Regions from separate parts of the Martinezella sp. CNPSo 3957 genome, predicted to be linked through region 2. Evidence: predicted binding sites of a transcription regulator. Region 2 holds the regulator's gene; each other region holds the start of a gene.
The links. Region 2 encodes PhoB, which activates phosphate uptake and scavenging genes when phosphate is short. Its sites were predicted from a motif close to TGTCATNNANCTGTCAT; they were not measured.
Positions count from the first base shown of each region.

Region 1 (5,632 bases), on a different contig from region 2:
GCGCGCCAAGGGCAATAGCGAGGGAACTGCCGAGAGTGATCATACGGACGAATGACGGGGGCTTTGATGGCATGCGCTGAAATCCTCCGGCGGATTTGATTTTACGGCCGAGGCCTTATGGCTGTTAAATATGTCGCTGGCATAAATGGCAGGCCCGCCGCCATTGGCAAGACCCGAAATATTGGGGAGGCACCTCTATGATCAGATTGCGTTCAGACCGGTGACGGCCATCCGAATAAGGCCCGCCGTGGCGACAAAAGCCAGAGCGGAGACGAACAGCGCCGCCAGGATCATCAGGCCATCCCGCGCCATCAGGGCCACCGCGATCGCCACGAGGGCAACGACCGGTAGATAGTTGCCGAGCGGGATTGGCAAGGCAATGGCAATCGCCAGCAGGAATATCGGGAACGAGAGCAGCCATTGCATGGTTGCGCCCGTAAAAAGGGCCAGCCGTCCAGGACGAACGACCGTCTCGATCCTGGCGAGGATCGGCGCGCTGTAACGCACGATGAGTTCCACGATTGATGGCGAAAGCCTGCGCCGGCTGAGGAAGGCCGGCAGCCATATGGTCCGGCGACCGATTGCAATCTGCGCCGCCACCAGGGCAAGCGCACTGCCGAATACGACGCCGAACGGCCCCGGTATCGGGATGAGGGCGGGTAGGGAGAGAAATAGAATGGTGAAGGCCGTGCTCGTGTGCCCGAGGCCGCAGAGCACTTCACCCACCGAAATGCCGCCTTGCTCATGGGCGAGCCTGGCCAGGTCGCGCAGCCGAGCCGATGCGGTACCGTCATGCCGCGTGGTGCCAGCCGTCTGTTGCGTCATCCGACGTCACCGGATGTGGCTGATGTAGATGTAGCCTCAGGCTTCATCGGCAGCCTCCCCCTTTCCTTGGATGAGCTTGATGACGGGCGCACAGTCCGGATTGCTTTTGTCGAGCAGATCGGCAGGGCTGCTCCAGCCGGTCGAGAGGCCGACGATAGTGGAAATCGTCAAGAAGGTGTCTTCGGAGGCGCGCCGCGCCAGGGCAGGGACTTCGGACGAAAGACATGCTTGCGATTGCCTGAGGGTCTCGGCCGGCTGACCGGCGGCAACGGCGTGCCGCTCGATCTCGGCTTGCAGAGGACCGAGGGCGAAAGTTGCAAAAAGGGCTGCGAGGAGATTGGAGATCATATTTGCACCTTGTCGGAAAACTGTTCGAAGCGGGGAGGGAGGTGCCACGCAGTGCGGGCACCCCATGGCATCAGGCGCTTTCGGCCTTGTCGCGCGTCTTCAGCAGGCTCCAGCCGACGCCGCTTGCGATGATGGCGAAGGTGATCCCGAGCGAGAGGGCGGCGGGGAATTTTTCCAGACCCAGCATATCGGCGACGAAGATCTTCGAACCGATGAAGACGAGCACTATGGCGAGCGCCGGCTTCAGATATTGGAAGCGATGGATCATGGCGGCGAGCGCAAAATAGAGGGCACGCAGGCCGAGGATCGCGAAGATATTCGACGTGTAGACGATGAAGGGGTCGGTGGTGATGGCGAAGATCGCGGGAACCGAATCCACCGCGAAGATCACGTCTGCTACTTCGATCAGCACGAGCGTCATGAAAAGCGGCGTGATGAACCAGACCATCTTACCGGTCTGCGGATGCGGCTGCTTGATGAAGAAGCGTTCGTCGTGATGATTTTCGGTGACGTTGAAGCGGCTGCGCATGAAGCGCACCAGCGGGTTCTTCGACACATCCGGCTCGGCATCCTTCACGACCAGCATCTTGATGCCGGTGATGATAAGGAAGGCCGCGAAAACATAGAGAAGCCACGAGAATTCGGCCACCAGTGTCGCGCCGACGCCGATCATGATCGCGCGCAGCACGATGACGCCGAGAATGCCCCAGAAGAGCACGCGGTGCTGATAGAAGCGGGGCACGGCGAAGAAGGCGAAGATAAGGGCAATAACGAAGACGTTGTCGAGAGCCAGCGTTTTTTCGACGACGAAGCCCGTCATATAGGCAAGGCCGGAATCGGCGCCGAGATACCACCATACCCAGCCGCCGAAGGCGAGGCCAAGGGTGATATAAAGGACAGACAGCTTGATGCTCTCGCGGACGCTGATCTCCTTGTTTTCCCTATGCAGGACGCCAAGATCGAAAGAGAGGACGGCAATGACGAGCGTCAGGAAGCTCATCCACATCCAGAGCGGCTTTCCCAGCCACTCGACGAAGAGCAAAGACGTTTCCATGAGAGAAAACCCCTGTCGGCGCGGTGTCGGAAACGGTCCGACATCGCAAGAGCGCCGACGGCTCTCACCAGAGGGGCCCGGACCAGCGGGTTGGCCAATAGCTGGGAAACGACTGTTTGCCTTTCAAGGGGCTTGCGCGCATTTTGCGGCAGAGCGGCAACATCATTTGCCCGTCTCATCCGTGGCCCGACCGATGTGAATGCCGTAAACGCTTGCCCTCTCCTGTGCGACGAAATCCGCCAGGGCGGGGGGAATTTCGACGTGACCGCTGTGCCGCCCGAGGATGTGGAATCCTTTTGGAAGACAGGTTGCGATGCGGTCGATTATCTTTTCATAATCGACAACAAGCATCTCCCGTCCCGCCATGAGGCTGAAAAGCTCCGCGTCGGCGATAACGTGCTCATTTTCGCAGAACCAGTAGGAGGAGATCGTCAGGTCGGGAATATAGCCGATCGGTGCCGGCAGGTTTCGTTGCTCGAACTGGAAACGCCCAGGCAGTCCGGCAGCCGATATTAGTTCCCGGGCGAGAGAAAGCTGATGTTCGGATATGTCCAGACCGTGAAGCTGAAGCTCGGGATTGCCGGCGAGATAGGCAAAGGCAAGGCTGAAAGCGCCGGAGCCGCAGCCGAGATCACATACTCTTCTATACTTGTGAACAGTTGCCTCGAGACTGGTGAGCGCCCGCAGGCATTTCAGGGAGTTCCGCATCCCGAATGCACGCATAAAGGCATCGGCGGCGCGGCTATAGTCGAATATCTCTATCTGGCGCCTGCTTTCGACGGCATTGCGCAAGGCGATGGAATCGTTGCTGGGATGATACAGATGATTGCATCTGAGCAGGACTTCGGCAAATTCTTCGAAATGCCGCGTCTGTACATCCGTGGTCATGCAAGCCGGTCCTCGCCAAGGAGATTGTCTTTGGTATGATTGGAAGGGCTGTATGCGCAGAAAGCAACCCCTCAAAACTAGCCCTTGACGCTCGACAGGGCACGGCCGCGTAGCGGTGACCGCCAAGCGCCTTCGCCATATCAGCCGTGCGGCAAATGAACCGGAAATCCCTCAAAGGTCTTGAGGGTATCGAGCACGATCGCCGTCTTCACGTGCTGGACCGATTCATGCGGAAGCAGCACGTCGTTGACGAAGCGGGAGAGATCGGTAAGCCCGCGAGTGGCGACCTTCAGGTGATAGTCCATTTCGCCCGTCAACGCATAGGCTTCCAGCACCTCGGGCAGACCGTTGATGAGCTGCGAAAACCGGCGGGCATTATCGCGATTATGAGTGGCGAGCGTCACCGAAATGACCACGAGCATGTCCAGCCCTAGCTTCTGCCGGTCGAGGTTAGCCTGGTAGCTACGAATATAGCCCTCCGCCTCAAGCCGTGTGCGGCGGCGCGAGCATTGCGAAGGGGATAGTGCGATGCGTTCACCCAGTTCGTTGTTTGTCAGTCTGCCGTCTTTCTGAAGCTCCTCCAGCAGGCGTAGATCCAGTTTATCGAGCTGTTCTTCCATTGCGAAAAATCCTCAAAATCCTCACGAAACGTGCGTAATATTTGCTCTTTCGGCAAAGATGGCAAGTTTTCACTCACTACGATCGGTGTAGCTTGCATGGCACTGGATTGCGGATGACGACGAATTGACAGGACCGTTTGCATGTGTGCGCAGCATTTTAGGTGCGGCGCATACAATCAGGATTGCTTATCGGTTTCTGTTTTGGAATTAGCGGTTGAGAAAGTTGACCTTCTTTTACATGATTGTCATCTGGCTTTTATATGTGGGGAGCGGGAAGCAACCAAACGCAGGGGGTATAAATGCGTAAACTTCTTCTCGCCATGATGTCTGCGACCGTAATGTCCGGCGCAGCCCATGCAGCGACAGTCTATCCGTTGGACCGGGCAACGGTACTCGCCGGCTCTCCGTTCGATTTCAAGGTGGAATTCAGCAAGGTCGTGAAGCCGGAAGACGTGAAGGTCACGGTCAACGGCGAAAGCTACGATGCGGTTTTCGGCAAGGCGGCCGATTTTGTCGCCGAGGAGAAGGGTGCTGAGGACAAGGTTCTCGGATCTGCCCTGATCCTGCGTGGCGTCAAGCTCGCAAAGCCTGGCCAGTACAAGGTCGAGGTTGCTGCTGGCGACGAGAAGAAATCCGTCAATTGGGATGTCTATGGCACTTCGGCGACGCCGAAAGCCAAGAACATCATCTTCCTGCTCGGCGATGGTCTCTCGGTTGCGCATCGCACCGGCGCCCGCCTCATGTCCAAGGGCATGACCGAAGGCAAGGCCAACGGCCGCCTCGCCATGGACGACATCCCGCCGGTTGCCTTCATCGGCACGTCTTCGACGTCAGCCATTGCCACCGACAGCGCCAACACCATGTCGGCCTATATGACCGGCCACAAGTCGGCCGTGAACGCCCTCGGCGTCTATGCCGACCGCACGCCGGCGAGCCTCGACGATCCCAAGGTCGAAACCATCGGCGAGGCCCTGCGCCGCACCGGCAAGAAGTCGCTCGGCATTGTGACCACGGCCGAAGTCGAGGATGCGACGCCGGCAGCACTCGTTTCCCACACCCGCAAGCGTGGCGACAAGGCCGATATCGTCGGCATGATGTATGACGTCAAGCCGGATGTCCTGCTCGGCGGTGGCTCGGCCTATTTCCTGGCGAAAAGCGTGCCTGGTTCCAAGCGCAAGGACGACAAGGATTATATCGCGCTCTTCAAGGATGCCGGCTATGCCGTTGCGACCGACAAGAACGAATTGGCGGCTGCTGCCGGCTCGAACCAGGACAGGCTGCTCGGCCTGTTCCACACCGGCAATCTCGACGTCACGCTCGATCGTGAGTTCCTCAAGAAGGGCACCGTCGACAAGTTCCCGAACCAGCCTGGCCTTGTCGATATGACCAAGGTCGCGCTCGACAAGCTTTCCAAGAACCCGGACGGCTTCTTCCTGATGGTCGAGGGTGCCTCCATCGACAAGATGAGCCATCCGCTGGATTGGGATCGCGCTCTGGTCGATACGATCGAGTTCGACAAGGCCGTTGCCGTCGCCCGCGAGTTCCAGGCCAAGAACTCGGATACGCTTGTTGTCGTCACCGGCGACCACACGCATGGCGTCTCGATCATCGGCACTGTCGACGATAACAAGCCGGGCACGGAAATGCGCGAGAAGGTCGGCACCTATGCGGCGGCCGGCTTCCCGAACTATGAGGACAAGGATGGCGACGGCTATCCGGACCGCGTCGACGTTTCGCGTCGCCTGTTCATGGCCGCCAATAACGGCCCTGATCACTACGAGACCTTCCGTCCGAAGCTCGATGGTCCTTTCGTTCCGGCGATCCAGAACGAGAAGAAGGAATATGTCGCCAACGAAGCCTACAAGGATGTGCCCGGTGCCGTCTTCGTGCAGGGCAA
Region 1 covers NZ_JBXSOU010000004.1:385,453-391,084, reverse strand. Annotated here, with positions in the region: gene AC13QE_RS13195 (hypothetical protein) at 1-73, opposite strand, end outside; gene AC13QE_RS13190 (exopolysaccharide biosynthesis protein) at 202-825, opposite strand; gene AC13QE_RS13185 (hypothetical protein) at 862-1,173, opposite strand; gene AC13QE_RS13180 (TerC family protein) at 1,244-2,227, opposite strand; gene AC13QE_RS13175 (SAM-dependent methyltransferase) at 2,390-3,115, opposite strand; gene AC13QE_RS13170 (Lrp/AsnC family transcriptional regulator) at 3,256-3,735, opposite strand; gene AC13QE_RS13165 (alkaline phosphatase) at 4,035-5,632, shown strand, end outside.
Region 1: the regulator PhoB is predicted to act here: its motif matches at 3,979-3,995, upstream of AC13QE_RS13165 (alkaline phosphatase).

Region 2 (5,632 bases):
AAGCGGCGTGGTCTCGGCCATGGCCATATCTCCTGATCACAACTTTAAGGACCGATCGCTTCCATTTGATGAAACGGGTCCGAAAAAATCAAAAATGCCGCCTTGCGGCGGCTTGGGCACTATTGATGTTTTGCACCGCGATGTCAACAAAACTGCCGTTTTAGCAGGTGCGAGAAAACGCTTGCCGGCAAAAGAGATGCATCGGGCGGCGCCTATGGCAGAAATGCCACGCCCGGACAGCAAGTTGGGGAAAACCTCGAAATCGATTCCTCAAGATTCCCGCGACTCTTGTCACGGAGTCAGCCTCACACTAGGTTAAAAACCAATTGCTAGACTGCATGCGGCGGAACTAGTCACCACAATTTTAGAGCGTTTCGCGCCTCGATACCATGCGAGGCAATGGTGAGGGATTCTGCCATCGGAAACGCGACAGCGGAGACAGGGCATGAATTGGACAGACGAACGCGTCGAGAAGCTGAAAAAGCTATGGTCCGAAGGATTGAGCGCCAGCCAGATCGCTGCGCAGCTCGGTGGCGTGAGCCGTAATGCCGTTATCGGCAAGGTGCATCGCCTGAACCTCCCCGGCCGAGCGAAGGCGGGCGGCACGACAACCGCAGCGCGCACGCCGAAGCGCAGCGCAGCGGCACCTCGCGCTGCGACCTACGGATCGCGCGTTGCTACCCGCACGGTGGTTGCCCGCCAGCAGGGCGCAACCATGCTGAAGGAAGAGATCGAGATCGATTCCGTCAATGAAATCCAGTATCGCCCGGCATCGAACGTCGTCGTTCCGATCTCCCGTCGCCTCGGCCTGACGGAACTGACGGAGCGTACCTGCAAGTGGCCGGTCGGCGATCCGCTGAAGGACGATTTCCATTTCTGCGGCAACGAGAGCCCAGATTCGTCGCCTTACTGCACCTACCATCAGCGCCTGGCCTACCAGCCGGTGCATGAACGCCGTCGGCCAGCGCAACCACGCGGCTGAGACGCGCCATCGATGAGATAAAAGAAACGGGCCCTGGGGCCCGTTTTCTGTTTCCGCCGCTATGTCGAATGCCTGATCGGGTATCCCCGCTCAGGCCTCCATGGAGTAGCCCGCGCCGCGAACGGTGCGGATGACATCCTGCATATTGGAGAAATTGAGCGCCTTGCGCAGGCGGCCGACATGGACGTCGACCGTGCGTTCGTCGACGTAGATATCGTGACCCCATACGCCGTCGAGCAGCTGCGAACGCGAGAAGACGCGGCCCGGCGAGGACATCAGGAACTCCAGCAGGCGGAATTCCGTGGGCCCCAACCGCACTTCGCGGCTCTTGCGGTGGACGCGATGGGTTTCGCGATCCAGCTCGATATCGCCGCAGCGCAGCACCGTGGAGAGAACCTCCGGGCGGGCACGCCGCAGCATCGCCTTGACGCGAGCCATCAGCTCCGGCGTCGAGAACGGCTTGACGACATAATCGTCCGCGCCGGTCGAAAGCCCGCGCACGCGCTCGCTTTCCTCGCCGCGCGCCGTCAGCATGATGATCGGCAGACGCTCCGTCTCCGGCCGCATACGCAGCCGGCGGCAGAGCTCGATGCCGGATACGCCGGGGAGCATCCAGTCGAGGATCAGGAGGTCGGGGATGCGCTCCTGGAGACGCAGCTCGGCCTCATCGCCTCTGAGGATCGTGTCTACCTCGAAGCCTTCGGCCTCAAGATTGTAGCGCAGCAGAACGCTGAGCGCTTCCTCGTCTTCTACAACAGCAACTCTCGGAACCATGCGCCTATGGTCTCCTTTCTTCGCTTTCGGATTATTCCGTCACTGCGCCGACGGTATTGGCGGTATCGTCCTTCGGGCGCTCGCCTTCCGGCTGCGCGCCCGTCGCCATGTAATAGATCGTCTCGGCGATGTTGGTGGCGTGGTCGCCGATGCGCTCAATGTTTTTGGCGCAGAAAAGAAGATGCGTGCAGGTGGTGATGTTGCGCGGATCTTCCATCATGTAGGTCAGCATCTCGCGAAAGAGCGAGGTGTACATGGCGTCGATTTCCTCGTCGCGTTCGCGGATCGACACGGCCTTGTCCGGCGAGCGGGTCGCGTAGACATCCAGAACTTCCTTGAGCTGGCTCAGCGCCAGTTCGGAGAGATGCTCGATGCCGCGAGCGAGACGGCGCGGGACACCGGTGCCCTGCACGGCGATGACGCGCTTTGCGGTGTTCTTGCCGAGATCGCCTACGCGCTCCAGATCGGAGGCGATGCGGATCGAGCCCATGATTTCACGCAGGTCAGCCGCCATCGGCTGACGGCGGGCGATGGTGACGATCGCCTTGTCGCCGACTTCGCGCTCGGCATGGTCGAGAACGACGTCGTCGGAGATGACCTTCTGGGCCAGGGCAGTGTCGCTGTTGACCAGCGCGCGTACGCTATCGCTAACCATCTGCTCTGCCAGGCCGCCCATTTCAGCAATGCGGCGCGTCAGGAACTTCAGGTCTTCGTCATAGGCAGAGAGAATGTGAGTGGAGACCATTTTTCTATCCTCAAGGTGAACTGTGTGAAATGAGCCGCGCGCCTGACATCATCAACCAAAACGGCCCATGATGTAATCCTGCGTGCGGAAATCGTCGGGATTGGTGAACATCTTATCGGTGTCGTTCTCCTCGACCAGGTGGCCGAGATGGAACATTGCGGTACGCTGCGAGACGCGGGCTGCCTGCTGCATGGAATGCGTCACGATGACGATGGTGAAATTCTCCCGCAGCTCGTGGATGAGATCCTCGACCTTGGCGGTTGCGATGGGATCGAGCGCCGAGCATGGCTCGTCCATCAGGATGACCTCCGGACTGACCGCGACGGCGCGGGCGATGCACAGACGCTGCTGCTGGCCGCCGGACAGGCTCGTGCCGGCATCATGGAGCCGATCCTTCACCTCGCCCCAGAGACCGGCCTTCTGAAGACTGCTCTCGACGATATGCTCGAGATCGGCCTTTGAGCGATGCAGGCCATGGATGCGCGGACCATAGGCGACGTTCTCATAGATGGACTTCGGAAATGGGTTGGGCTTCTGGAAGACCATGCCGACGCGGGCGCGCAACTCCACCACGTCGATGCTGTCGTCGTAGACATCCTGATCGTCGAGCGTGATCTTGCCGGTGACCCGGCAGGTCTCGATCGTATCGTTCATGCGGTTGAGGCAGCGCAGGAAGGTGGACTTGCCGCAACCGGAAGGGCCGATCAAAGCCGTGACCGTATTCGCGCGGATCTTCAAATTGACGTCAAAGAGCGCCCGCTTGTCGCCGTAGAACACAGAAACGTCCTGGCCGATCATCTTGTAGGGGATCGTCATCATCTTCCTGGACAATGCTTTTTCGCTGGCGGCTTCCGTCATCATGTTCATTTCGTGCGCCCTCCCTTACCAGCGCCGCTCAAAGCGGCGGCGCAGCAGGATGGCGCCGATGTTCATCGCGACGAGGAAGAAGAGAAGCACGATGATGGCGCCGGACGTCCTTTCGACAAAGGCCCGCTCGGCTTCGCTCGCCCACATGTAGATCTGCACCGGCAGCGCCGTCGAAGGTTCGAGCGGCGATGCCGGATAGTTGGCGACGAAAGCGACCATGCCGATCAGAAGCAGCGGCGCAGTCTCGCCAAGCGCGTGCGCAAGCCCGAGGATCGTGCCCGTCAGAATGCCCGGCATCGCAAGCGGCAACACGTGATGGAAGACCATCTGCATGCGCGATGCACCAAGACCGAGCGCCGCGCTGCGGATCGACGGCGGTACGGCCCGCAGCGCCGAGCGTGTGGCGATAATGATCATCGGCAGCGTCATCAGGCTCAGCACGAGACCGCCGACCAGCGAGGCAGAGCGCGGCAGTCCCATCATGTTGATGAAGACCGAGAGACCCAGCAGGCCGTAGACGATCGATGGGACGGCCGCGAGATTGTTGATGTTGACCTCGATCAGGTCCGTCAGCCGGTTCTTCGGTGCGAACTCCTCCAGATAGATCGAGGCGGCGACGCCGACCGGCAAGGCAAGCACGAGAACGGTCAGCATCAGGTAGAACGAGCCGATCAGAGCGACGCCGAGCCCGGCGGCTTCGGGTCGGCTCGAATTGCCCGACAGGAAGAGACCGCTGTTGAAGGCCTTGTAAAGCGCACCGCTTTCGCTGAGTTGCTTCATCCAGGCGACCTGGCGGTCGGATATCTTGCGATCCTTCTCATCGACCGTCAGATCGATCTGGCCCTTGTTGGCTGAATCGATATTGGAGCTGGCAAGGAAGGTGACGTTCTGCGTCGTCCCTATGATCGAGGGATTGGCGACGACCCTATCGCGCAGCGCGATCCTGGCACTGTCCGACACCATCGCCGTTGCCTCGCGAACGAGAGCGCGATTGGCCGGATCGATACCAAGCGCCTTCACCAGTGCATCGCGCACCAGTACCGGGTAGTTGGCAGCGATCAGAACCTTCGGATCGCTGGCGCGCTTGGCTGCAGGGTCGATCACCTTCTCGGTGAATTCGATCGGCAAGGTGATCGATGTCTGAACAAAAGCCGTGTAGCCGGTGCGGACCACGGTCGAGACCAAGATCATAAGGAAGACGAGACCGAAAATGACAGCCGTGATCCCATAGGCGCGAAAGCGGCGCTCGGCAGCATAGCGTTTTTTGATACCGATATCACGGCGCACCGACGCACCCGGCGTCAGGCCACGCGGCATGTTGAGCTGAGAGGAGGATACGACACCGCTCATTCGTATTGCTCCCTATATCGACGGACGATGTAGAGCGCGTAGACGTTGAGGCACAGCGTCAGGAAAAACAGCGTGATCCCGAGTGCAAAGGCGACGAGCGTCTGCGGCGAGGTGAATTCCAGATCGCCGGTCAGCTGGTTGACGATCTTCACGGTGACAGTCGTCATCGGCTCGAAGGGATCGAGTTGCATGCGCGCGGCAACGCCGGCTGCCAGCACCACGATCATGGTTTCACCGATCGCCCGCGACGCGGTCATCAGCAGTGCGCCGACGATGCCCGGAAGGGCGGCCGGCAGCAGAACACGCTTGACCGTTTCCGACCGCGTGGCGCCGAGGCCAAGCGAACCGTCGCGCAGCGAGCGCGGCACGGCCATGATGATATCGTCCGACAGCGAGGAAACGTAAGGGATGAGCATGACGCCCATGACGAAGCCGGCCGTCAAAACGCTCTGTGCCTCGATAAAGCTTCTGTAGTTTCCAGTCATCAGACCGTCGATCTCGGCGGAGATATCGCGCAGGAAGGGGCCGACGGTGACAAGGGCAAAGAAGCCGTAGACGATCGTCGGGATGCCGGCTAGGACCTCCAGCATCGGCTTGGCGATGGAGCGGACGCGCGCCGAGGCATATTCAGCCATGTAGATCGCCGCGAACAGACCGATGGGCACGGCGAAGAGCATGGCGACGAGCCCGATATAGATCGTGCCCGCCAGCAGCGGGATCAGGCCGAAGGTGCCTGAAGTTTGCGTGCCGGCGCCGGCGAAGCGCGGGTCCCAGACCGTGCCGAAGAAGAACTCGCTGGCCGGCACCATGCCGAAGAAGCGTGCCGCTTCCGAAAGCATGGAAACGACGATGCCGACCGTCGTCAGCACTGCGATGGAGGAAGCGACGATCAGTGCCCCGAGAATGACCTGTTC
Region 2 covers NZ_JBXSOU010000005.1:121,000-126,631, forward strand. Annotated here, with positions in the region: gene AC13QE_RS14315 (aspartate aminotransferase family protein) at 1-21, opposite strand, end outside; gene AC13QE_RS14320 (hypothetical protein) at 20-319, shown strand; gene AC13QE_RS14325 (GcrA family cell cycle regulator) at 446-982, shown strand; gene phoB (phosphate regulon transcriptional regulator PhoB) at 1,073-1,756, opposite strand; gene phoU (phosphate signaling complex protein PhoU) at 1,788-2,501, opposite strand; gene pstB (phosphate ABC transporter ATP-binding protein PstB) at 2,553-3,368, opposite strand; gene pstA (phosphate ABC transporter permease PstA) at 3,384-4,685, opposite strand; gene pstC (phosphate ABC transporter permease subunit PstC) at 4,715-5,632, opposite strand, start outside.

Region 3 (5,632 bases), on a different contig from region 2:
CAGGTCAATACCGGGTTAGAGCCGCAAAAGGCAGGTATTGCGCCCGACGATACGGCCAGTTTCGTCGATCTCTGCCGTAAGGAGCTCGGGCTTTCCATAGAGGGCCTGATGTGCATTCCGCCTGCCGACGAAAATCCGGGGCCACATTTTGCCCTGCTTGCAAAGCTCGCTAAGCAGGCCGGCGTCGAAAAGCTCTCGATGGGCATGTCGAGCGATTATGAAATTGCAATTGCCTTCGGCGCGACCAGTGTTCGCGTCGGCTCGGCGATTTTCGGCGCGCGATAGGCTAAAAAGCTCTGGCCGCTACTTTTTCCTGCGTTGTGCAGGATGGACGAGGTGGCGTAGCTGCACCATCGCCATCGGTGTCGACAGGCTTGCGGAATCGACAGCCAGTGTCAGCTCGTTGCTGCCGCGCTTGACGGCTCGTGCCAGCACCTCGAAGACACTGGCCGTCGTCAGCTGCAATGCCCGCTCCTCATCCATCCCCGAAAGCAGGCGCGACAGGAAGACGGCAGACAGGAGATCGCCGAGCCCATTCGGTGCGCCTTCGATGCTGCGATGCTCGGCAAGCAGCGCGTTTCGGCCGCTGAGATAGAGGTTCCCGATACCACCGGCCATCATCGGAACGGCGGACGTCACCAGCATGCGCGACGGTCCAAGCGCGAGCGCCGCCTCCATGATGGCGGTGTTATCCTCGAGCGGCGCTCCCGCCAGCCAAGCAAGCTCATAGCGGTTCGGCGTTGCGAGCGACGCCAGCGGGATCAGGTGGTCGCGGATCGCTTCCGCTGTCGCCTGCGGCACATAGAGCCCGCCGGCATCGCCGATGACGGGATCGCAGGCATAGAGAATATCCGGGTTTTTCTCCCGCAGAGCCTTCACCAGCCGGGCGACGGCATGCGCCTGGGCGGCGTTGCCGAAGTAGCCCGATAGCACCGCCTTGACCTCGGAAAGCCAGGGTGCGGCGATAAGATCGTCAATCGCATGGTCGAAATCGGCTTCGTTGAAGGTCAGGCGCGTCGAGCGGCCATGGCCGGGGTGCCATGGCAGAACGATGGTCGGCAGCGCCCAGACCGGATGGCCGAGTGTTTCCAGCGCAAAGACTGCGGCGCGATTGCCGACGGACCCTCGAACGACATGACTGGAAATGACGATAACGGCGCCGGCCGACACTTGCGACATGATTGTGCTTTCAGTTCAGGGCTTCAAACTGCAATGGCGCAAGTTGATGATCCCTTTCGCGGCACTCTGTCAACCGCCCTTCACAGAGTCATGAAAACCTCTGTTGACGAGTCGATTCCGCCAATTTCTCGCCAATTAAGCCTGTTTTTCATCAATATCGCCGCTTTCGGCAAGTTTTTTGAAAAAACCGACCAAAATCAGTCCGAAACGAACCAAATTCGCATTCTTTTTGCCAGTTTTTTCGCTAAACCTTCTGCTACTGTCGTCAGAATTCGAAAATCGGGAGGGATTTCATGGCGCCCAAGACTAATCCGAAACGGGAAAAACAGATCGAGGCGGCACGCAAGATTGCGGCGGCGACAGGCGAGGCACATCTCGATCCCGAAATCCTGTTTGGTCGGGCGAGCAATGACGACATGGAGCTTTACAGCCCGGAGATGCTGGCACTTGCCGCGGCGCATGCGGCCAAGGAGCTCGCAGCCTGGAGCGCCACGTCCCCCCGCGTCAGCATCGAGCAGGTCGGCGGTATCGAACCCGATGGCGTTGCCGTCTCGATCCTTTCGATCACCGACCACAATATGCCCTTCCTTTATGAATCGATCATGGGCGAAGTGACCAGCAGCTATCGCGATCTCTATATGGCGGTGCATCCGATCCTGGTCATCGAGAAGGGCAAGCAGCCGAGCCTTTATTCCGCCGATCGCCCGAGCGATCCGGCCCATCGGGTCAGCCATATCCAGCTTCATCTCTCGCCCCTGACAACAGCGCAGGCAACCGATCTGACCAAGCGGATCCAGACCGTGCTCGATCAGACGCATCTTGCCGTTTCCGACTGGAAGCCGATGCTGTCGCGCCTCGATACCGTGATATCGGAACTATCAGCCTATGAGGCTGCCGGCCGCCGCAAGAATGATCGTGATGAGGCGCTTGCCTTCCTTGCCTGGCTACGCGACGGCAATTTCACCTTCCTCGGCATGCGCGAATATGTCTATTCCGGCAAGGGCGCCAATGCCAAGGTCGAGCGGGATCGCGGCACCGGCCTCGGCATTCTCTCCAATCCGGATGTTCGCGTTCTCCGACAGGGCAAGGACGCCGTCACCACGACGCCGGAAATCCTCGCCTTCCTCGACGGCCCGGATTTCCTGATCGTCACCAAGGCCAACGTCAAGTCGATCGTCCACCGCCGTGCCTATATGGATTATGTCGGCGTCAAGCGTTTCGATGCTGATGGCAACGTGACCGGCGAACTGCGCATCGTCGGCCTCTTCACATCGACGGCCTATACGAGCGCCGCCACCGAAGTGCCGTTGCTGCGTTCGAAGGTGCAGAAGGTCAAGGATCACTTCGGCTTCGATCCGACGAGCCACTCGGGTCGCACGCTCGAAAACACGCTGGAATCCTATCCCCGCGACGACCTCTTCCAGATCGACACCTCGTTGCTGGCAAGCTTCGCCGAGCAGATCAATGACCTGACCGATCGGCCGCGCGTACGCGTATTGCCGCGCATCGACCATTTCGACCGCTTTGTCTCGGTGATCGTCTATGTCCCGCGCGAGGAGTATGATTCCGTCGTTCGTGAAAAGATCGGCAATTATCTGAAGACCGTCTATGACGGCCGCGTCTCCGCCTATTACCCCGCCTTCCCGGAAGGCGGAGTGGCGCGCGTGCATTTCATTATTGGCCGCAGCGCGGGCAAGACGCCGCATGTTCCGCAAGCCAAGCTCGAAGAAGCAATCCGCGCCATAACGGCCCGCTGGGACGAACGCTTTGCCATGCTGGCGGGTCCAAAGGCGCCGAACATCTCCGTCAGCCAGGCCTTCCAGGAAGCCTTCTCGCCGGAAGACGCCTTTGCCGATCTGCCTGATATCATTGCCACGGCCGGCACCGAGCCGATCCGCATCGGCTTCTATATTCGCAAGGATGAAGCGGGTGATATTCTCTCGCTGAAGATATTCCATGGCGACGGCAACCTGGCGCTGTCGCGCCGCGTGCCGCTGCTCGAAAATCTCGGTTTCAACGTTATCAGCGAGCGCACCTTCGATATCTATGTTACGGCCAAAGACGGCTCGACCGGCCATGTCGTCCTCCACGACATGGAGCTCGAAACCCGCAGCGGCCTGACGATCGATCTCGCTCGCCACGGCGCCGCTCTTGAAGAAGCCTTCCTCGCTGCCTTCGGCGGCACGATCGACAATGACGCTTTCAACCGGCTGATCGTCTCCGCCGATCTCTCAGCCCGTGAAACCAATGTGTTGCGCGCCTATTCTCGCTATCTGCGCCAGGCCGGTATTGCCTATTCGCAGGATTATATTGCCTCTACCCTGGATAAATATCCCGGGATCGCCGCCTCGCTCTTCCGCCTGTTTCACGACACGCTCGATCCGAAGCTCAGCGACAAGAGCCGCACGAAGAAGCTCCCGGAACTGCATGCTGCGATCGAAACCAAGCTTGCCGACGTACCGAGTCTCGATGACGACCGCATCCTGCGTCGCTACGTCAACGCCATCGATGCAACGCTGCGCACCAATTACTTCCAGAAAAATGCGGACGGCACGCCGAAGGCCATGCTTGCCTTCAAGCTTGATCCGAAGCTGCTCGATGGCCTGCCCGAACCCCGGCCCTTCCGTGAAATCTTTGTCTATGGCGTCGAGGTGGAAGGTGTGCACCTGCGCTTCGGCAAGGTGGCGCGCGGCGGCCTGCGCTGGTCCGATCGCGCCGAGGACTACCGCACCGAAGTGCTGGGTCTCGTGAAGGCACAGCAGGTCAAGAACGCCGTTATCGTGCCTGTCGGCGCCAAGGGCGGCTTCTATCCGAAGAAGCTTCCAGTCGGCGGCAGCCGCGACGAGATATTCAACGCCGGCCGCGAAGCCTACAAGACCTATATCCGCACGCTGCTGTCGATCACCGACAACATTTCCGGCGCCGATATCATCCCGCCGGCCGATACGGTCCGGCTGGATGGCGACGACCCCTATTTCGTCGTTGCCGCCGACAAGGGCACGGCGACCTTCTCCGACACTGCCAATGCGCTGGCGCAGGAAGCCGGCTTCTGGCTCGACGATGCCTTTGCGTCAGGCGGCTCGGCCGGCTACGACCACAAGAAGATGGGCATCACCGCCCGCGGCGCGTGGGAAACCGTGAAGCGTCACTTCCGCGAGATGGACATCGACATCCAGACCACGCCTTTCAACGTCGTCGGCGTCGGCGACATGTCCGGTGATGTCTTCGGCAACGGCATGCTGCTCTCTCCCAAGATCCGCCTGCTTGCCGCTTTCGACCATCGTGACATCTTCATCGATCCCGATCCGGACATGGCAAAGACGCTCACCGAGCGGCAACGCCTATTTGACCTGCCGCGCTCGAGCTGGCAGGACTTCGACAAGTCCGTTCTGTCGAAGGGCGCGATGATCATTTCCCGTTCGGCAAAGTCGGTCACACTGACACCGGAAGCGGTCGCCGCCATCGGCATCGACAAGTCGGTCGCAACCCCCTTCGAGATCATGACGGCAATTCTCAAGGCTCCCGTCGACCTCCTGTGGTTCGGCGGCATCGGCACCTACGTCAAGGCACCGTCCGAAACCGATTCGGAAGTCGGCGACCGCGCCAACGATCCGATCCGCATCACAGCCGATGAAGTCCGTGCCAAGGTCATTGGCGAAGGCGCCAATCTCGGTGTCACGCAGAAGGGCCGTATCGCCTATGGCCTGAAGGGCGGGCGCTGCAACTCCGACGCTATCGACAACTCCGCCGGCGTCAACACCTCCGACGTCGAGGTCAACATCAAGATCGCGCTCGCCAATGCCATGTTCGACGACCGGCTGACCCGCGCCAAGCGCGATACGCTGCTTGCCTCCATGACCGATGAGGTGGCTTCGCTCGTCCTGCGCAACAACTATCTTCAATCCCTGGCAATCTCGCTGACCGAGCGCAAGGGCACCGGTAACGGCTTGGAACTCAGCCGCTTCATGAGCGTGCTGGAAGCTGCAAAACAACTCAACCGCAAGGTCGAGACCCTGCCCGACGATCAGACCTTCGCGGAGCGCTATGCCAACGGACGTCCGTTGACCCGCGCTGAAATCGGCGTGCTGCTCTCCTACGCCAAGATCGTTCTCTTCGACGCGATTGTCGCCAGCAACCTGCCTGACGACCCTTATTTCGCCGCCACGCTCAGCCGTTATTTCCCAGCCAAGATGCAGCGTTCAAACGCCATCGATATTGAAAGCCATCGCCTGCGCCGCGAAATCATCGGCACGGCACTTGGCAACGAAGCGATCAATCGCGGCGGTCCGGGCTTTGCGGTCAGCATGATGGATGCGACGGCGGCGTCGGCGGCCGAAGTCGTCAAGGCCGCGGTCATCGCCCGTGACGGCTTCGATCTCGACCGGCTCTGGAACGAGACGGATGCGCTTGACGGTAAGGTGGGCGGCCAGATGCAGAACCGCGTCTATGGCGA
Region 3 covers NZ_JBXSOU010000014.1:81,408-87,039, forward strand. Annotated here, with positions in the region: gene AC13QE_RS25830 (YggS family pyridoxal phosphate-dependent enzyme) at 1-285, shown strand, start outside; gene pdxY (pyridoxal kinase PdxY) at 304-1,179, opposite strand; gene AC13QE_RS25840 (NAD-glutamate dehydrogenase) at 1,473-5,632, shown strand, end outside.
Region 3: the regulator PhoB is predicted to act here: its motif matches at 1,247-1,263, upstream of AC13QE_RS25840 (NAD-glutamate dehydrogenase).

Region 4 (5,632 bases), on a different contig from region 2:
CCTTCGGGCGCCGGCAAATCCACTGTCATCAACCTCATTCCGCGCTTCTACGATCCGAAAGCCGGCAGCATCCTTATCGACGGGCAGGATATCGCGCATGTGACGAAACAGTCGCTGCGAGAACAGCTCGCCTATGTTTCGCAGCAGCCCTATCTCTTCGAAGGCACGATCCGCGACAATATTCGCTATGGGCGCCCAGAAGCGACCGATGCCGAGATCGAAGAGGCAGCGCGCCTTGCCTATGCCCATGATTTCATCGAGGCGCAGCCGATGGGCTACGATACGCCCGTCGGCGAAAACGGTGTGACGCTGTCCGGCGGCCAGCGGCAGCGCCTGTCGATCGCCCGCGCGCTAGTGCGCAACGCAAAGATTCTGCTTCTCGACGAGGCAACCTCCGCGCTCGATACGGAATCCGAAGCAGCCGTGCAGAAGGCTCTGGAAGAAGCAATGAGTGGCCGCACGGTCGTCGTCATCGCCCACCGCCTGTCGACGGTTGTCCGCGCCGAGAAGATCGTCGTCATGCAAAACGGCCGGGTTGTCGAAGAGGGCAACCATGAGACGCTTGCGACGGCCGATAATGGCATCTACGCTCGGCTCAACAACCTGCAGCTACCGGCGATTTCAAGCAGTTCCCGCAAATAGACGATAGAGACGACATGAGCGACGATGCGATGAAGCTGGTGGTGGTTGGCGCGGCGGGCCGCATGGGACAGGCTCTCATCCGCATCATTCATGCAACCGACGGCGTAACTCTGCATGCCGCCGTCGCGCGTCCCGGCTCCGCCTTCATCGGCAAGGATGCGGGCGAGATCGCCGGGCTTGGACCGATCGGCGTTCCCGTCACCGACGATCCGCTGGCCGCTTTCCTGCATGCCGAAGGCGTCATCGATTTTACGACGCCGGCAACCAGCGTCACCTTCGCCGGCCTCGCCGCACAGGCACGCATCGTCCATATTATAGGCACGACAGGCTGCTCGGAGGAGGACGAGGCGAAGTTCAAGGCGGCCGCGCGCCATGCCCGCATCGTCAAATCGGGCAATATGGGCCTCGGCATCAACCTTTTGAGCGTGCTTGTCGAACAGGCGGCGCGGGCACTGCCTTCGAACGATTGGGACATCGAGGTGCTGGAGATGCATCATCGCCACAAGGTCGATGCGCCCTCGGGCACGGCACTCCTGCTCGGCCAGGCGGCGGCGAAGGGCCGCGGCATCGATCTCAATGACAATTCCGTGCGCGTGCGCGACGGCCATACGGGTGCGCGTCCTGTGGGCACGATCGGCTTTGCGACCCTGCGCGGCGGCGGCGTGGTCGGCGATCACTCGGTGATCTTCGCCAGCGAAAGCGAACGGCTGACGCTATCGCACAATGCTGGCGACCGCTCTCTGTTTGCCCGCGGCGCGCTGCAGGCAGCGCTCTGGGCGCGAGACAAGAAGCCCGGCTTCTATTCCATGCTCGATGTTCTCGGGCTCTCCACACGTTGATCCGAACCCGGAGCGGATCGGCAGGTCCCTGCCGACCCGCTCCGGCCTTTTATTGTCTCGCAATTCCGGACGGAAAACCGCTACACACTTTTCCTGGAATTGCTTCATTAAGGAGAAATTTTATGAGCGGCACTCTCGTCCTCGTTCGCCATGGCCAGAGCGACTGGAATTTGAAGAATCTCTTCACCGGCTGGAAGGATCCCGATCTGACGGCGCTTGGCGTCGAAGAAGCCAAGACAGGCGGCAAGGCTCTGGCCGATTACGGCATCAAGTACGATATCGCCTTTACCTCGGCACTCACACGCGCCCAGCACACGCTGAAAATCATCCTCGATGAAATCGGCCAACCCGGCCTCGAAACGATCAAGGATCAGGCGCTGAACGAGCGCGACTACGGCGATCTCTCCGGCCTCAACAAGGATGACGCCCGCGCCAAGTGGGGCGAAGAGCAGGTCCACATCTGGCGCCGCTCCTACGACGTCCCGCCGCCCGGTGGCGAAAGCCTGCGCGACACCGGCGCCCGCGTCTGGCCCTATTACCTGACCGAAATCCTGCCGCGCGTGCTTGCCGGCCAGAATGTGCTGGTGGCCGCCCATGGCAATTCGCTTCGCTCGCTCGTCATGGTTCTCGATCGCCTGAGCAAGGCGCAGATCCTCGAACTCAACCTCGCGACCGGCGTGCCGATGGTCTACAAGCTCAAGGCCGATTCCACCGTCGCCTCGAAGGAAGTCCTCGGCGACATGTCCGGCGCGCATTGAGCGCAATTTATTTGGGTTGGAAAGCCCATCACCCTAGCCCTCTCCCCGCAAGCGGAGAGAGGGGACTACCTTCGTGCCCTCGCCCCGACAAGTTGGTGGAGGGAAGGCTGTGGGACCGCCCATTCTCAATTCTCGACGGTAAAGCGCACCCTGTCGGCGGCGAAGCGCGAGATGGAATATTGCACCGGGACATTGTCGAGATCCGCATTCAGCGCCTGCGCGACGAGAACGATGGCGCCCGGGGATAGCTGCAGATCGGCGAGATCGCTTTCGTCGGCATGCGTCGCGGTAATCTCGGTGACGACGCGGACGTAATCAGGAACGCCAAGCTCCTTGAATGCCTTGGTGATCGAACCGGTCGTCCGATAGACCTCCGCGATATCGCCGAAACGATCCGCCGGAAACCAGCTGGTGGCGCGCGAGACAGGCCGATGATCCGCCTGACCCAGCGTTTCGAGCCTTATCAGCGGCGTGCCGGTCCTGATCTTCAGCTGCCTGGCCAATTCGGCGCTGGCAGCCTCTTCACCTGATGCAAGCAGTACGCTGCGGGTCTCGCGCACCTGGTCGCCGATCCCTTGCGAAAATCGCGTGCGCCTTGAAATCGGAAAACTCAGCCGCTCCTTGCGCTCGATGAGCGTCCCGCGCCCCTGCACGGCCCGGACGATGCCTTCCTGGGCGAGTGCTGCCAGCGCGCTTCTGATCGTGTGCCTGTTGACGCCGAACTGCAGCGCCAGCGCCGTTTCCGGCGGCACCATGCCCGTCTCGTCGAAGTCGCCGTGATTGATGGACGTACGAATCCGGTCGGCAATCTGCCGCCAGAGCGCCACGCCCGTCTGCCTCTGTATCTTCTGCCCTGCCATTTCGCCCACTCGCCCTGTCACACGCTTGTCACGACTCACTAATAGATATAAATATATCTTGTATGGTTGTCTATATCAATAGACATTTAGAGGAAGGCGCTATGAATTCAGCACAAAGGCAGGAAGCGTCGGCACAAGAGCGGCGGGAACGCAAGCGCGTCGCCGATCTCTTGGCGCAGGCAGAACGCGACGAGCTAGAGGCGGCCTGGGAAGCATTGCCGAGCAAGCCGACAGTCCAGCCGGTGCGCGGCCCCGAAACCGGGCTGGTCATGGTGCGCGGCCGCATCGGTGGTGGCGGCTCCCCCTTTAACCTCGGCGAAGTCACGGTGACACGCGCTACCGTCCGGCTGGCATCCAACACGATCGGCCATGCGCACGCGCTCGGCACAGATCGCGAAAAGGCCCGCCTTTCGGCCATCTTCGATGCACTCTGGCAGCAATCGGCCACGAAGGAATTCGTCGAAAAGGCGATCCTGCAGCCCGTGACCGAACGTATCGAAAACTATGACCGCAAGCGCGCCGAAGAGACGGCAGCAACTCGCGTCGATTTCTTCACCATGGTTCGCGGAGAAGATTGATGAGCCTTTCCAGCACCCCAACCTTCGGCAACGAAGCCCTGACCGGCGGCTTCACCGATCCGGTTTTCGACGCCCAGAGTGTCTTCAAGATGACGATGGACGCCATGGCGCATCCCGGCACCCTGCAGACCGTTGCGGCCGACATTGCGCCGCCGGCTCCGCTCGGCATCGCTGCCGGCGCCATCGGGCTCACCCTTTGCGATCACGACACGCCGGTCTGGCTCTCCAATGGTCTCGCGCGATCGAGCCTGCCGGAATGGTTGGCATTCCATACCGGCGCACCCATCATATCGGAGCGGCTTGAGGCACATTTTGCCTTTCTTGAAGCTGGTATGGCGCTTTCCTCCTTCAGCCAGTTCGGCATCGGCACCCAGGAATATCCGGACCGTTCCACGACCATTGTGCTTGAGATCGAAAGCCTGGAAGGCGGCAAGGACCTGGCGCTTTCCGGCCCTGGGATCAAGGACATCACCATGATTGCGCCAATCGGCTTGCCGGATGCGCTGCTGCGCATCTGGAACGACAATCGCGCCCTTTTCCCGCGCGGCGTCGATCTCATCCTGACGGCGGGCCGGCAATTCCTTTGCCTGCCGCGCACCACCAAGATCACTGCGACGGAGATGTAACATATGTATGTTGCCGTAAAGGGCGGCGAAGCCGCCATCGCCAATGCTCACCGACTGCTGGCCGACCGCCGCCGCGGCGACCGCTCGCTGCCGGCCGTCGGTATCGACCAGATCGTGGCGCAGCTCGCACTCGCCGTCGACCGCGTCATGGCCGAGGCCTCGCTCTATGACCGGACGCTCGCCGCACTTGCAGTTCGCCAGGCGCGCGGCGACATGATCGAGGCGATCTTCCTGCTCAGAGCCTACCGCACGACGCTGCCGCGCTTTGGCTACTCCCAGCCACTCGACACTTCAGCAATGAAGATCGAGCGCCGCATCTCCGCGACCTATAAGGATTTGCCCGGCGGCCAGCTTCTCGGCCCGACCTTCGACTATACGCACCGCCTGCTCGACCCGAGCCTTCTGACCGACGAGCCTGTGGACGAGCCGATGCAGCGGCCGGCGGAAGACGGCCGCGTCATGCGCGTTTCCGAAATCCTCGATCAGGAAGGGTTGATCGAAGGTGACGGCACCATGCCCGTCGATCACGAGATCGGCGACCTGACGCGCGAACCACTGGAATTTCCGATGACCCGCGACCTTCGCCTGCAGGCGCTCGCCCGCGGCGATGAAGGCTTTCTGCTGGCGCTCGGCTATTCGACGCAGCGCGGTTACGGCCGCACCCACCCCTTCACCGGCGAAATCCGCATCGGCGAAGTTGAGGTCGAATTCGACGTACCGGAACTCGGTTTTGCCGTCTCGCTCGGCCGCATCCAGGTGACCGAATGCCAGATGGTCAACCAGTTCAAGGGTTCAGCCAAGGCACCGCCGCAGTTCACCCGCGGCTACGGCCTGGTCTTCGGCCAGAGCGAGCGCAAGGCGATGGCCATGTCGCTGGTCGATCGCGCGCTACGCGCCGAGGAACTCGGCGAAGACATCGTTGCGCCGGCTCAGGACGAGGAATTCGTCATTTCGCATTCCGACAACGTGCAGGCGACGGGCTTCGTCGAACATCTGAAGCTGCCGCACTATGTCGACTTCCAGGCCGAACTCGACCTGGTGCGGCGCATGCGCCGCGACTTCGAGGCCGCTCGCGATCGCGGCATGGAACCCATGACGGAGGCAGCCGAATGACCGAACTCGCCACCTACAATTTCGCCTACCTCGACGAGCAGACCAAGCGGATGATCCGCCGCGCCATCCTGAAGGCGATCGCCATTCCCGGCTATCAGGTTCCCTTCGCCTCCCGCGAAATGCCGATGCCGTACGGCTGGGGCACCGGCGGCGTTCAGCTGACGGCATCCATTATCGGTCCGCAGGACGTTCTGAAGGTGATCGACCAGGGTGCCG
Region 4 covers NZ_JBXSOU010000017.1:46,147-51,778, reverse strand. Annotated here, with positions in the region: gene AC13QE_RS27795 (ABC transporter ATP-binding protein) at 1-642, shown strand, start outside; gene dapB (4-hydroxy-tetrahydrodipicolinate reductase) at 657-1,481, shown strand; gene AC13QE_RS27785 (2,3-bisphosphoglycerate-dependent phosphoglycerate mutase) at 1,604-2,239, shown strand; gene phnF (phosphonate metabolism transcriptional regulator PhnF) at 2,365-3,099, opposite strand; gene phnG (phosphonate C-P lyase system protein PhnG) at 3,201-3,677, shown strand; gene phnH (phosphonate C-P lyase system protein PhnH) at 3,677-4,303, shown strand; gene AC13QE_RS27765 (carbon-phosphorus lyase complex subunit PhnI) at 4,307-5,416, shown strand; gene AC13QE_RS27760 (alpha-D-ribose 1-methylphosphonate 5-phosphate C-P-lyase PhnJ) at 5,413-5,632, shown strand, end outside.
Region 4: the regulator PhoB is predicted to act here: its motif matches at 3,115-3,131, upstream of phnF (phosphonate metabolism transcriptional regulator PhnF).